Regions from separate parts of the Sphaerisporangium sp. NPDC005288 genome, predicted to be linked through region 1. Evidence: riboswitches for the same ligand, from Rfam matches in the RefSeq annotation. Region 1 holds a riboswitch; the other holds the start of a gene.
What was found. A riboswitch is a leader RNA that binds a small molecule or an ion and turns the genes downstream of it on or off. The one in region 1 is predicted to bind glycine.
Positions count from the first base shown of each region.

Region 2: it holds a riboswitch for glycine, as region 1 does, so the genes downstream of both, gcvP (aminomethyl-transferring glycine dehydrogenase) here and gcvT (glycine cleavage system aminomethyltransferase GcvT) in region 1, are expected to answer to the same signal.

Region 1 is NZ_JBEXGT010000050.1:34,442-41,820, forward strand. It holds gene ABZU32_RS34480 (glutamine synthetase family protein) at 1-361, shown strand, start outside; gene ABZU32_RS34485 (aldehyde dehydrogenase family protein) at 363-1,712, shown strand; gene ABZU32_RS34490 (3-oxoacyl-ACP reductase) at 1,779-2,543, shown strand; gene ABZU32_RS34495 (gamma-glutamyl-gamma-aminobutyrate hydrolase family protein) at 2,555-3,265, shown strand; glycine riboswitch at 3,284-3,381, shown strand; gene gcvT (glycine cleavage system aminomethyltransferase GcvT) at 3,517-4,608, shown strand; gene gcvH (glycine cleavage system protein GcvH) at 4,605-4,994, shown strand; gene ABZU32_RS34510 (L-serine ammonia-lyase) at 5,155-6,531, shown strand; gene ABZU32_RS34515 (hypothetical protein) at 6,935-7,234, shown strand.
Region 2 is NZ_JBEXGT010000010.1:20,433-27,811, reverse strand. It holds gene ABZU32_RS11970 (bifunctional nuclease family protein) at 54-524, shown strand; gene ABZU32_RS11965 (MerR family transcriptional regulator) at 761-1,294, shown strand; glycine riboswitch at 1,486-1,612, shown strand; gene gcvP (aminomethyl-transferring glycine dehydrogenase) at 1,782-4,649, shown strand; gene ABZU32_RS11955 (hypothetical protein) at 4,752-5,567, shown strand; gene ABZU32_RS11950 (hypothetical protein) at 5,737-6,129, opposite strand; gene ABZU32_RS11945 (alpha/beta family hydrolase) at 6,210-6,803, shown strand; gene ABZU32_RS11940 (DUF5999 family protein) at 6,807-7,007, opposite strand; gene ABZU32_RS11935 (TetR/AcrR family transcriptional regulator C-terminal domain-containing protein) at 7,336-7,379, opposite strand, start outside.

The DNA of each region.
Region 1 (7,379 bases):
CACCTGCTCCCTGCGCCTGGTCGGGCACGGCCCCTCGCTGCGCGTGGAGAACCGCGTGCCCGGCGGCGACGTCAACCCCTACCTGGCGGTCTCCGGCCTCATCGCGGCCGGGCTGTACGGCATCGAGCACGAGCTGCCGCTGGAGGAGGCCTGCACCGGCAACGCCTACACGGCGGGCGCCGAGACCGTGCCGTCGACGCTCCGCGACGCCCTGGCGCTGTGGGAGGGGTCGAAGATCGCCAAGGACGCGCTCGGCGAGCAGGTCGTCGAGCACTACGCCAACAACGCCCGGGTCGAGCTGGCCGCCTTCGACGCGGCGGTGACCGACTGGGAGCTGTTCCGCGGCTTCGAGCGGATGTGACATGACCATGAAGATCATCAACCCTGCCACCGAGACCGTGCTCGCCGACGTCGAGCTCGCCGACGTCGCCGAGACCGACCGCGCGGTGGAGCGCGCCAGGAAGGCCTTCCCCGCCTGGCGGGAGGTCTCCCCCGGCGACCGCGCCCGCCTGCTGCGGCGCTTCGCCGAGGTGGTCGACCGGCACGGCGAGGAGCTGGCCGAGCTGGAGCTGGCCAACTCCGGGCATCCGATCGGCAACGCCCGCTGGGAGGCCGGCAACGTCCGCGACGTCCTGCACTTCTACGCGGGCGCCCCGGAGCGCAACCATGGCAAGCAGATCCCGGTGCCGGGCGGGGTGGACATCACCTTCGCCGAACCGCTCGGCGTCGTGGGCGTGATCGTGCCGTGGAACTTCCCCATGGTCATCATGACCTGGGGGGCGGCCCCGGCACTGGCGGCGGGCAACACGGTCATCGTGAAGCCCGCCGAGTGGACCCCGCTCACGGCTCTGACGCTGGCCGAGCTGGCCTTGGAGGCCGGCCTCCCCGAGGGGGTGCTCCAGGTCCTGCCTGGGGCAGGGGAGGTCGCGGGGGCCCGGCTGGTCGAGCACCCGGGCGTCAACAAGATCGTCTTCACCGGGTCGACGGAGGTGGGCAAGCTCATCGCCGCCCGGGCGGCCGAGCAGGTCAAGCGGGTGACGCTGGAGCTCGGCGGCAAGAGCGCCAACGTGGTCTTCGCCGACGCCGACATCGAGCGGGCCGCCGCCACCGCCCCCTCGGCCGTGTTCGACAACAGCGGGCAGGACTGCTGCGCGCGCTCGCGCATCCTGGTGGAGCGTCCGGTCTTCGAGGAGTTCCTCGACCGGCTGGTCGCGACGGTCGGCGGGCTCGTCGTGGGCGACCCGCGCGACCCCGGCACCGCCATGGGGCCGCTGATCAGCGCCGAGCACCGCGACCGCGTGGCCTCGTTCGTGACCGGCACCCCGCGCTTCCAGGGGACGTGCCCGGACGGGAAGGGCTTCTGGTTCCCGCCGACCGTGCTCACCCACGAGTCGCTGGACGAGCGCGCCTACACCGAGGAGATCTTCGGGCCGGTGGTCGGCGTCGTCCCCTTCGAGGGTGAGGCCGAGGCCGTCCAGATCGCCAACGACACCCGATACGGGCTCTCGGGGTCGATCTGGACGCGGGACGTCGGGCGGGCGTTGCGGGTCGCCCGCGCCATCGAGGCGGGCAACCTGTCGGTGAACTCCCACTCCTCGGTCCGCTACTGGACGCCGTTCGGCGGGTTCAAGCAGTCGGGGCTCGGCCGCGAGCTGGGCCCGGACGCGCTGGCCGCCTTCACCGAGACCAAGAACGTCTTCATCGCCCACTGACCGCCGCCGTCCCACCGCCCCGGCCGGGGGCCACGGGAGTCCACCAGCACCAGGGAGTACCTCACCATGCAACGTCTGCGCGACCGCGTCGCCGTCATCACGGGCGCGGCGGGGGGCATCGGCCTCGCCACGGCCCGCCGCTTCGCCGAGGAGGGCGCCAAGGTCGTGTGCGCCGACCTCGACGAGGAGGGCGGCGCGAAGATCGCCGAAGAGGTCGGGGGCGTCTTCGTCCGGACCGACGTGACCAGCGAGGACGACGTCGCCGAGATGTTCCGCACGGCGTTCGACACCTACGGCTCGGTCGACGTCGCCTTCAACAACGCCGGCATCTCACCGCCCGACGACGACTCCATCCTGACCACCGGCATGGACGCCTGGCGGCGGGTTCAGGACGTCAACCTGACCAGCGTGTACCTGTGCTGCAAGCACGCCATCCCGTACATGCGGCGGCAGGGCAAGGGTTCGATCATCAACACCGCGTCGTTCGTCGCCGTGATGGGCTCGGCGACCTCGCAGATCTCCTACACCGCCTCCAAGGGCGGGGTGCTGGCCATGTCCCGCGAGCTCGGCGTGCAGTTCGCCCGCGAGGGCATCCGGGTCAACGCCCTGTGCCCGGGACCGGTGAACACCCCGCTGCTGCAGGAGCTGTTCGCCAAGGACCCCGAGCGGGCGCAGCGGCGCCTGGTGCACATCCCGCTCGGCCGGTTCGCCGAGGCGTCCGAGATCGCCGCCGCGGTCGCCTTCCTGGCCTCCGACGACGCCAGTTTCATCACCGGCGCGGAGTTCCTCGTGGACGGCGGCATCTCCGGCGCCTACGTGACCCCGCTGTAGCCTGGTCGACCATGTCGCGACCCGTCATCGGCATCACCTGCTACGTCGAGCCCGCCGCCTTCACGGTCTGGCGGATGCCGGCGGCGCTGCTGCCGTACACCTACGTCGAGCACGTCGAACGGGCGGGCGGCCAGCCGGTCATCCTGCCTCCGGCGGGCGACCCGGCGTCGCTGGCCGGCCGGCTGGACGGCCTCATCGTGGCCGGCGGCGGGGACGTCGACCCGGCCAGGTACGGCGAGCGCCCGCACCCGCGGACGGGCTACGTCCGCGAGTCCCGTGACGAGGCGGAGTTCGGGCTGGTCAGGGCGGCGCTCTCGGCCGGGCTCCCCTTCCTCGGGGTGTGCCGGGGGATGCAGGTGCTGAACGTCCACCTGGGCGGCACCCTGCACCAGCACCTGCCGGACGTCGTCGGGCACGACGGGCACTCTCCGGCCCCCGGCGAGTTCGGCCACCTGCCGGTGCGCCCGGTGCCGGGCACCGCCCTGTCAAAGGTCCTCGGGGACGACGAGGTCGCCGCGGCCCACTACCACCACCAGGCCGCCGATCGCCTCGGCGACGGCCTCACGGTCGCGGCGACCTGCGAGGACGGCACCGTGGAGGCCGTGGAGCTGGCGGGCCACCCCTTCGCCCTGGCCGTCCAGTGGCACCCCGAGGCGGGCGAGGACGGCCCGCTGTTCGAGGCGCTCGTCGCCGCCGCGACGGCGGGCGATCGGCATTGGTAGGGTGGGCGGGAACACCGATGATCCCGTGCGGGAGAGTGTCCTGACATCCGGTCAGGACCCCTGAAGGAGCAAGTCCTCCCCGCGAACCTCACAAGGCAAAGGACCGCGCGGGCCAGGTGATCTCTGGAAAGCAGGCCCTCTCCGTGGGGCCTCGCCGAAGGTGAAAGTCCGGTAAAACCCGGGCGAAACTCTCAGGCACCGATGACAGAGGGGGAGGATGCTCTCATCCAACCCTGTCTGAGGTGCGCATCATGTCCCGACCCACACCGCTCCGCGAGGTGCACGAGAGCCTCGGCGCGACGCTCACCGACTTCGCCGGCTGGCTGATGCCGCTGCGCTACGGCAGCGAGTCCGCCGAGCACAACGCGGTGCGCACGGCCGCCGGGCTGTTCGACCTCTCCCACATGGGCGAGATCTTCCTCACCGGGCCGCAGGCGGGCGAGGCGCTGGACCACGCGCTGGTGGGCAACCTGTCGACGCTGGAGCCGGGCCGGGCCCGCTACACCATGATCTGCGCGCCCAACGGCGGCGTGCTCGACGACCTGATCGTCTACCGCCTGGCCGCCGAGGAGTACCTCGTCGTGGCCAACGCCTCCAACTACGAGCAGGTGGCGGCCGAGCTCACCGAGCGCACCGAGGGCTTCCAGGCCGAGGTTCGCGACCGGTCCGCCGAGTACGCGCTGATCGCCGTCCAGGGGCCCCGCGCGCAGGAGATCCTCGCCACGCTCACCGACGCCGACCTGCCCGGCCTGAAGTACTACGCGGGCCTGCCCGGCACCGTGGCCGGCGTCGAGGCGCTCATCGCCCGCACCGGGTACACCGGCGAGGACGGCTTCGAGCTGTTCGTCGCCGCGGGCGACGCCGTCACGCTGTGGCAGGAGCTCACCAAGGCCGGCGACTCTCACGGCCTGCGCCCCGCCGGGCTGTCCGCCCGCGACACGCTGCGGCTGGAGGCCGGCATGCCGCTGTACGGCAACGAGCTGAACGCCGGGCTGACCCCCTTCGACGCCGGCCTCGGCCGGGTCGTACGGTTCGACAAGGCCGGCGACTTCGTCGGCCGCGCGGCGCTCGCGCCGCTCAAGGACGTCCCTCCGCGCCGGCGCCTGACCGGCCTGGTCGCGCGGGGCCGCCGAGTGCCGCGCCACGGCTATCCCGTGGTGCTGCTGACTGACGGCACCGTCGTTGGAGAGGTCACCAGCGGCGCGCCGTCCCAGTCACTCGGCAAGCCGATCGCGATGGCCTACGTGGACACCAACGTGTCCGACGGGCTCGCGGTCGACATCCGTGGTACCCATGAACCGGTCGACGTGATTGACCTGCCTTTTTACCGGAGGAGCAAGTGAGCAGCATTCCCGAGGAGCTCAGCTACACCAAGGAGCACGAGTGGGTGGCCGGCCTCGACGACGGCCTCACCGTGACCGTGGGCATCACGGCGTTCGCCGCCGAAGCGCTGGGTGACGTGGTCTTCGTGCAGCTGCCCGAGGTGGGCGGCACCGTCGAAGCGGGCGACGCGGTGGGCGAGGTGGAGTCCACCAAGTCCGTGAGCGACATCTACGCCCCGCTCACCGGCGAGGTCGTGGAGGTCAACCAGGTCGTCGTGGACGACCCGTCGCTGGTCAACTCCGACCCCTACGGCGACGGCTGGCTGTTCCGCGTGCGCGTCGAGGGCCCCCACGAGGACCTCCTCACCGCCGAGGAGTACACCACGGTCACCACCGCCGAGTCCTGAGTCCCGCCGTCCGTTCACCAATCCCCGTCCACCCACGACGACTCTCGCCGGCCGGCCACCCGGACCGGCCGGCGCCACCACCGCATGACCTGTCCCGCGCGTACCCGGCGCATATGGGGGCATCCCTCGCACGACATCGCTTCCAAGGACGGAATGATCAATGGCGATCAGCGTCTTCGACCTGTTCAAGATCGGCATCGGGCCGTCCAGCTCGCACACCGGCGGCCCGATGGCGGCGGCGCACAAGTTCGCCCGCGGCCTGCACCAGGACGGCCTGCTGGAGAAGACCGCCCGGGTCGAGGCGATCCTCTACGGCTCGCTCGGCCTGACCGGCAAGGGACACGGCAGCGACAAGGCGGTGCTGCTCGGCCTGTCCGGCGAGAAGCCCGAGCTGGTCGACGTGGACACCGTCGATGAGCGCCTGGCGAAGATGCGCGACACCGCCACCATCGAGCTGTACGGCACCCGCGAGATCCCCTTCGTCGTCGGCGAGCACCTGGTGTTCGAACGCAAGATCTCCCTGCCCGGCCACCCCAACGGCATGCGCTTCACCGCCTTCACCGCCGAGGGCGAGCAGGTCCGCGAGAAGGTCTACTACTCGGTGGGCGGCGGCTTCGTGGTGGACGAGAACGCCACCGGCGCCGACCGCATCAAGGCCGACGACACCGAGCTGCCCCACCCGTTCACCTCGGGCGCCGAGCTGCTGCGGCTGTGCTCCGAGACCGGGCTGTCGATCTCCGGGCTCATGCTGGAGAACGAGAAGGCCTTCGGGCGCACCGAGGCGGAGATCAGGTCGGCCCTGCTGAACCTCTGGAACGTCATGTCCGAGTGCGTGCGCCGCGGCACCGCCAAGGAGGGCGTGCTCCCCGGCGGCCTCAAGGTCAAGCGGCGGGCCAACCAGATGCTGCGGCGCCTGCAGAGCGAGTCCCCCGAGAAGGACCCGCTCCAGACGATGGACTGGGTCACCCTGTTCGCCCTCGCCGTCAACGAGGAGAACGCCGCCGGCGGCCGCGTCGTCACCGCCCCCACCAACGGCGCGGCCGGCATCATCCCCGCCGTGCTGACGTACTACGACCGCTTCACGCCGCTGTCCGACGACGACGGCGTCATCCGTTTCCTGCTCACGGCCGGCGCGATCGGCGTGCTGTTCAAGGAGAACGCCTCCATCTCCGGCGCCGAGGTCGGCTGCCAGGGCGAGGTCGGCTCGGCCTGCTCCATGGCCGCGGCGGGCCTGACCGAGGCGCTCGGCGGCACCCCCGAACAGGTCGAGAACGCCGCCGAGATCGGCATCGAGCACAACCTCGGCCTGACCTGCGACCCGATCGGCGGCCTGGTGCAGATCCCGTGCATCGAGCGCAACGCGGTCGCCTCGATCAAGGCCATCACCGCCGCCCGCATCGCCCTGCGCGGCGACGGCCGCCACTTCGTCGCCCTCGACAAGGCCATCAAGACCATGCGCGACACCGGCCGCGACATGCTCGACAAATACAAAGAAACCAGCCGAGGCGGCCTCGCCGTCAACGTCATCGAATGCTGACGACCGACTCCAGGACCGCACCGGCTGTATCGGGTTCGGGAATTCACGGAAAACCGACGAGCGATTACCGCCATCCACCACTCATGTGCACGCGCCGGATCGAGTAAATCCGCCATGTGCAATGAGTCAGGTCGGCGAGTAAGAGGGATATCACCCGTGAGTAAGATACCGGCACCTGTGTGACGGCACCGGCCGCCTGACGGTCGGATGAGCAGGGGAAATACTTCTCTCGTCCAACCGGCCCGGCGCACCTCCGGCAGCGGCGCGCCGGTAGGCGCGATGTACCCGCATCTCTCTTCCATCCAGATGGTCTTGCTGGAAGATCGCGTATCGATTACATTGAAGACGCGTCCACGGTCGGCCATTTCACCGACGGCTGCGGGGTTTACAGGAAAGGGGGAACATGAATCGCCTTTTCCGGGTGTTCATGGTCAGCGTCTTCCTGATCACAGGTGTGCTCGTCGCATCTGGCACCGCAAATGCGGCGGGTTCTTGCAGTGCCATCCAAGGACAGTACATGACCTTCAAGGCGGGCACACCCGTGCACAATCAACCTAGCGGTTCTTCCTCGTTGTGGGGCACGCTCGGATACCAGCAGCCGCTTTGGGCCACCGGTTCGTGCATCAGCTCCGCCGGCAATCAATGGTGGCGCGTCGATGTAGGCACCAACGGGTACATCTACGACGCCTACCGGGTTTACTGACACCCCATCTCACGCGCTGCAGAAGCGCCTATGACAGGCTGTGCAGAAGGCACGGCTTCGGTGCGCCTGGAGAGTGAACGCCCGCCGACCGCATTCGGCACCCACGAAGGCGCGTGACCGGCGGCCTTCCACCTCTCGCGACGAC
Region 2 (7,379 bases), on a different contig from region 1:
CGCGAGGGAACGGGCCCGGAGCGGGGCGGCGACCCGATGAGACGGAGCAGCCTGTGTTGCAGATGGAGGTCGTGGGGGTCCGCGTCGAGATGCCCTCCAACCAGCCCATAGTCCTGCTCAAGGAGGCCAAGGGCGAGCGATACCTGCCGATCTGGATTGGGATGACCGAGGCCACGGCCATCGCGCTGGCTCAGGCGGAGGAGCCGCCCCCCAGGCCGCTCACCCACGACTTGTTCAAGGACGTGATCGAGGCTCTGGGCGTGCGGCTGACGGCGGTGAACATCGTCGCGCTGCGTGACGGAATCTTCTTCGCCGACCTGGTGTTCTCCAACGGGGTGGAGGTGAGCGCCCGGCCGTCGGACTCGATCGCGCTGGCGCTGCGCACCGGTGCGAGCATCTTCGCGAGCGAGGACGTCGTGCGCGAGGCCGGTGTGATCATCCCCGATGACCAGGAGGACGAGGTCGAGAAGTTCCGCGAGTTCCTTGACACGATCACGCCCGAGGACTTCGGCCGTGCGGGTTAGCCATTTCGGGCATTTACGCTTCACGACGCGCCGGGCGGGATCGTTGACTGAGCATCGCGCCAGTCCTACGGTGCAAGGGAACCCACGGTTGTAATTCACGAACCCCCAGATCAGACCGTGGGATGAGAGGAAGCCGGAGGTCCGCAGTGGCGGTCAGCAGCGGCGAGGGCAAGACGGCCGGCCAGCACGATCCAGTCCAGCGGCAGTCGGCGCGGGAACGCGCGGGCGAGCAGGGCCTGCTGTTCGACGAGCGGCCGGCGTCTCTGCCCGCCGACGTCGGATACCGCGGCCCGACGGCGTGCTCGGCGGCCGGCATCACCTATCGTCAGCTCGACTATTGGGCGCGCACCCAGCTCGTCGAGCCGTCGGTTCGCGCGGCGCAGGGGTCGGGATCCCAGCGGCTGTACAGCTTCCGCGACATCCTCGTGCTCAAGGTGGTCAAGCGGCTGCTGGACACCGGGGTGTCGCTCCAGCAGATCCGCACCGCCGTCCAGCACCTGCGCGAGCGCGGGGTCAACGACCTGGCGCAGATCACGCTGATGAGCGACGGGGTGAGCGTCTACGAGTGCACCTCGGCCGACGAGGTGATCGACCTGCTCGAGGGCGGCCAGGGCGTGTTCGGCATCGCTCTCGGCGGCGTGTGGCGCGAGGTCGAGGGCTCCCTGGCGGAGCTGCCGGGGGAACGCGCGGAGCCGGCCGGCCGGGACTCCTTGGAGGACCACCCAGGTGACGAGCTGGCCAAGCGCAGGAAGGCCCGCAAGACGGGCTGAGGCCGGAGGGCCGGGACGGGGAGGTTCCCTCCGCTGAGGAGGGCCGGGGGCTGTCGCACATATCCCAGAAGATCTACGGGGTGGTCGGGGTCCCTACATACCCGCCCTACAGGGATAAAACATGGCAAATCCCGAAATGTAGGGGTAACTCCCTACTCGGGGCGGGACGGTACGATTACCGGGAAAGCTGTTGACCCTGTGCGGGAGAGACCCGGGCACGGGCCGGCACCGCACCACCTGCGGCGCCGGCGGGTGACCCCGGGCGCCGAAGGAGCAACCTCCCCGGAATCTCTCAGGCCCACGTACCGCACAGGCGAGGCGACTCTGGAAAGTAGGCGTGCCCGCCAGGCGTGTCTCACCGACGGTGCAAATCCCCCGCAAGGGGATGAAGCTCTCAGGTCGCGATGAGGATGTCGCGCTGACAGAGGGGGAGATCCGGCATACGCGCGCGCTCAGCGCCGGTCTCTACCCCTTGTAGGAGGGCCCCATGACCGATCGGTCACCGCTTCGCGACCTCTTCGCACCGCCCTTCGCCACCCGGCACATCGGCCCGTCGGACGCCGAGCAGGCCCGCATGCTGGAGGCCGTGGGCTACGCCTCGGTGGCCGACCTGATCGCCGTCGCCGTCCCCGGCGCCATCCGCTCCGGCGAGCCGCTCGACCTGCCGCCCGCCGCGAGCGAGGAGGAGGCGCTCGCGGAGCTGCGCGCCCTGGCCGCCCGCAACCAGGTGCCCACCTCGATGATCGGCCTGGGCTACCACGACACGATCACCCCGGCGGTCGTGCGGCGCAACCTGCTGGAGAACCCCGGCTGGTACACCGCCTACACCCCCTACCAGCCGGAGATCTCCCAGGGCCGCCTGGAGGCCCTGCTCAACTTCCAGACCGTCGTGTCCGACCTGACCGGGCTGGACGTCGCCGGCGCCTCGCTGCTGGACGAGGCCACCGCCGCCGCCGAGGCGATGACCCTGGCCCGCCGCGCCGGCCGCGCCAAGTCCCCGGTGTTCGTCGTCGACGCCGACGCCCTGCCGCAGACCAAGGCGGTGCTGGCCACCCGCGCCGAGCCGCTCGGCATCGAGCTGGTCGAGGCCGACCTGGCCGCCGGGCTGCCGGAGGGGGAGCTGTTCGGCCTGCTGGTCCAGTACCCCGGCGCCGGAGGCCGGCTCAAGGACTTCCGCGCCGTGGCCGCCCAGGCCCGCGCCCGCGGCGCGCTCGTGGTCGCCGCCGCCGACCTGCTGGCCCTGACCCTGGTCGAGGCCCCCGGCACCCTGGGCGCCGACATCGCCATCGGCTCCTCCCAGCGCTTCGGCGTCCCGTTCGGCTTCGGCGGGCCGCACGCGGCCTACATGGCCGTGCGCGAAGGGCTCCAGCGGCAGATGCCCGGCCGGCTGGTCGGGGTGTCGCAGGACGCCGACGGGCGCCCCGCCCACCGGCTGGCCCTGCAGACCCGCGAGCAGCACATCCGCCGGGAGAAGGCCACCAGCAACATCTGCACCGCGCAGGTGCTGCTCGCGGTGATCGCCGGCATGTACGCCGTCTACCACGGCCCCGAGGGCCTGCGGCGCATCGCGCAGCGCACCCACCGGCACGCCGCCGTGCTGGCCGCCGGCCTGCGCGACGGCGGCGTCGAGGTCGTCCACGACGACTTCTTCGACACCGTCCTGGCCCGTGTCCCCGGCCGCGCCGCCGAGGTCGTCGCGGCGGCCCTGGACCGCGGCGTCAACCTGCGCCTGGCCGACGCCGACCACGTGGGCGTCAGCTGTGACGAGAAGACCACCGGCGCGCACCTCCAGGCCGTCTGGGAGGCGTTCGGCGTGACCGGGGTCGTGCTGGACGACGTGGACACCTCCGCCTCCGACGCCCTGCCCGCCGGGCTGCTGCGCACCACCGGCTACCTGTCGCACCCGGTGTTCCACTCCCACCGTTCCGAGACCGCCATGCTGCGCTACCTGCGCAGGCTCCAGGACAGGGACATCGCCCTGGACCGGTCGATGATCCCGCTCGGCTCGTGCACCATGAAGCTGAACGCCACCACCGAGATGGAGCCCATCAGCTGGCCGGAGTTCGCCGGCGTCCACCCCTACGCCCCGGCCGATCAGGTCGAGGGCTACCTGCGCCTGATCGGCGACCTGGAGGGCTGGCTGGCCGAGGTCACCGGCTACGACGCGGTCTCCCTGCAGCCCAACGCCGGATCCCAGGGCGAGTTCGCCGGGCTGCTCGCCATCCGCGCCTACCACAGGGCCAACGGCCACGGCGAGCGCGACGTGTGCCTCATCCCGTCCTCGGCGCACGGCACCAATGCCGCCAGCGCCGTCATGGCCGGTATGCGTGTGGTGGTCGTGGCCTGCGACGACGACGGAAACGTGGACGTCCCCGACCTGATCGCCAAGATCGACAAGCACAGCGAGCGGCTCGCGGCCATCATGGTCACCTATCCCTCCACCCACGGGGTGTACGAGGAGACCATCACCGAGATCTGCGAGCGGGTGCACCAGGCAGGCGGCCAGGTCTACGTCGACGGCGCCAACCTCAACGCGCTGGTCGGCCTGGCCAAGCCCGGGTCCTTCGGCGCCGACGTCTCCCACCTCAACCTGCACAAGACCTTCTGCATCCCGCACGGCGGCGGCGGTCCCGGCGTCGGCCCGGTGGCGGTCCGCTCGCACCTGGCGGCCTACCTGCCCGGCGACCCCCTGGGAGAGCGCGCCGACGGCGCCGTCGGGCCCGTCTCGGCCGCGGCGTACGGGTCGGCGGGCATCCTGCCCATCTCCTGGGCCTACATCCGCATGATGGGCGCCGAGGGCCTCAAGGCGGCCACCGAGCAGGCCATACTGTCGGCCAACTACCTGGCCCGGCGCCTGGCCCCGCACTACCCGGTGCTCTACACCGGCCGCGAGGGCCTGGTCGCCCACGAGTGCATCATCGACCTTCGCCCGATCACCAAGGAGACCGGCGTCACCGTCGACGACGTCGCCAAGCGGCTCATCGACTACGGCTTCCACGCCCCCACCATGTCCTTCCCGGTGGCCGGCACGCTGATGATCGAGCCGACCGAGAGCGAGGACCTGGCCGAGCTGGACCGCTTCGTCGACGCCATGGTCGCCATCCGCGAGGAGATCGCCAAGGTCGCCTCCGGGCGCTACGACCGGGCCGACAACCCGCTGCGCGGCGCCCCGCACACCGCCGCGTGCCTGCTGGCCGACGACTGGAAGCACCCCTACACCCGCGCCGAGGCGGCCTACCCGCTGCCGTCGCTGCGGGAGGACAAGTACTGGTCACCGGTCCGCCGCATCGATCAGGCCTACGGCGACCGCAACCTGGTCTGCGCCTGCCCCCCGCTGGAGGCATACGAAGACTGAGCGACCGCCCTCGAGGCTCCGCCTGGATCGGCATAATATGTCGCGCGCGACGGCGCGCCCGCGTCGCGAGGCCGGGATTTCCGAGGCGGAGGAGAGGTCCCGATGGCGGCGCACGAGGTCGAGTCCGGCCGGCGGATCGAGGACGCGCGGAGGCTCGCCGAGAGCGGCGAACTGGAGGCCGCGGCCGAGATCTTCGCCGCGCTGGCCTCCGACGAGCGCGAGGCCGACCGCGCCCAGGCGGCCGTCGGCCTCGCCCTGGTCCTCGAGCGCCGCGGCGACCTCACCGGCGCCAGGGCGGCCGCGCGCACGGCCCTGGCCACCGGCCACCCCGAGTACGCCGCCCAGGCGGCCTGCCACCTGGCGCGCGGGTTCGAGCAGGAAGGCATGGCCGACCAGGCCCGCGCCGCCTGGCAGGCCGTGATCGGCGTCGGCACCCCGGCCTACCTGCCCGGTGCACACCTGGCCCTGGCCCGCATCGCCGAAGCCCAGGGCGACGACCGCGCCGCCGAGGCGGCGCTGCGCGCCGCCCTGGCCACCCGCGACCCGCGGGCCTGCTCAGAGGCTGCCCAGCGCCTGGCTGAGTACCTGCTGGAGGACGGGCAGCCCGGCGAGGCCGCCGACCTGCTCCTCGACGCCCTGGAGCTGCCCGAGGTGGCCGACCCCGGGCGCCTGCGGGTGCTGCTCGGCATGGCCCACCTCGACATGGCCTGCGGGGAGTTCGCCGCGGCCGCCGAGGGCGACGGCGACGCCGACGGCGTCGCGCTCGCCGTCGAACTGCTCGCCCGCACGCTGCCCCTGCGCGGGCGGGACGCCGACGCCGAGCAGGTGTGGGCGTACGGGCTCGGCCACCCCGACGAGACGGTGGCCGACCAGGTGCGCCTCCGCCTCACCCGCGACGACACCGCCCCCTCCCAGTAGCCGCCCCGGCCCAGGCCTCAGCTTGACGGCCGAGGAGTTCGTCCGGGCTGCGAGCGATCTGGGAGCCTCGCAGGAGGAGGCCATCGCAGCCGTGCGCGCCGCCCTGCCGGCGCGCTGACCGGCCGGTCGGCCGAACTCACCGGGTCACCGGGTTGGTGACCGCGTACGGCTAGCGGCGTCTGCGGCCGACGGCGGCGGCGACGTTGACCATGATGATGCCGGTCCAGGCCAGGAACAGCCCCGCGGGCCCGGCCTGCCCGGCGGCGATCGCGGTCAGCGGGATGCCGATGCCGAGCGAGCCGAGCGCGATCGGGATCGTGGCGTCGACCTGCCTGGGCTGCTTGCCCGGGCCGGGATGCGGCGCCGCGTACGGCCCGCCGGGGCCGGGTTGGAGGGGGTACCCGTTCTGCGCGGCCACCTCGGCCCGCACCCGGGACTCGATCGTCGAGTCGATCTTCTCCAGGAACGACTCGATCAGCGCCTGCTCGTAGTCGGAACCGAGGTCCCGGCGGGCCTCCACGGTGGCGCGAAGCTCGTCACGGGGCAATGAATTATCCGGCACCCCCTTAATCTGGCACAGACACCGGGCGGCGACATCCCCCGTGAGAAGTAGAGGGCTGGTCCCCGAGTACCGTGTCGGCCATGCGGATCATGACGCCGCGGGGGGCGGCGATCGTGGAGGTCGACCAGGCGCCCGCGCCGAGGTTCCTGTTCCTGCTCACCCACGGGTCGGCGGGCGGGGTCGACTCGCCCGACCTGCTGGCCGTCCGGGACGCGGTGGTGGCGATCGGCGGCACGGTGGCGCGGGTGCTGCAGCCGTTCAGGGTCGCGGGCGCCCGGGCTCCGGGGTCGCCGGCCAGGCAGGACGAGGCGTGGACCGCGCTGGCGGCCTCGCTCGGAGAACGGTTTCCCGGCCTGGCCCTGGTGCAGGGCGGCAGGAGCAACGGAGCGCGGGTGGCCTGCCGGACGGCGCGCGCCGTCGGCGCGGAGGCGGTGGTGGCGCTGGCCTTCCCGCTGCACCCGCCCGGGAACCCGGGCCGCTCGCGTGCGCAGGAGCTTCGCGAGGCGGGCGTCGATGTGCTGGTGGTCAGCGGTGACCGTGATCGCTTCGGAGTCCCCGATCAGGCGGACGCTGCACGCCTGGTGGTGCTCGCGGGTGAGGGACATGACCTCAACAGAAACCCCGCCCGGGTGGGCGAGGTCGTCGCCGGATGGCTCGGCCCCCGGTTCGCGTGAAGGTCAGGCCGCGCTTATGGCCAGGTCGGTGGGACGGTGCGGGGCGATGATGGCGCCGTCGGGCAGGAGCTCCCCGGTGTCCTCGAATAGCACGATGCCGTTGCACAGCAGGCTCCACCCCTGCTCGGGGTGCGCCGCGATCGTGCGGGCGGCTTCGCGGTCCGGCGCGTTGGTGGTCGGACAGGACGGCTCATGCGGGCACATTGGCGTGCCTCCGGTTTTCTCTCTCGGTCTGGGGCTCGCGGGGGCGTCATCGCCAGGCACCGCTGCCCCGCGCCGATTCCCCCATGTCCCCGCCGAACGGGGACGAGCGCTTCTGCTGTTGACAGTGTGCGCTAACGCACACCTACAGAGTAAGTGTGCTGCGGGTCACACGCGTACGACATAGCCCATTGGGACGGTTTGGATCCTTCGATTAGGGGGTCCGCGGGGGCCCGGAAGGCTGATCCGGCGCTGTGACCTGCGACACAAGCCTGCCCCAGGTGAGATAACGGTCCAAGCACGACTCGCCGCCGAACAGATAAACGAACGGTTACGAGCTGGGAAGCCCTCTCAACAGGGCTTCCAGCCCGCGCT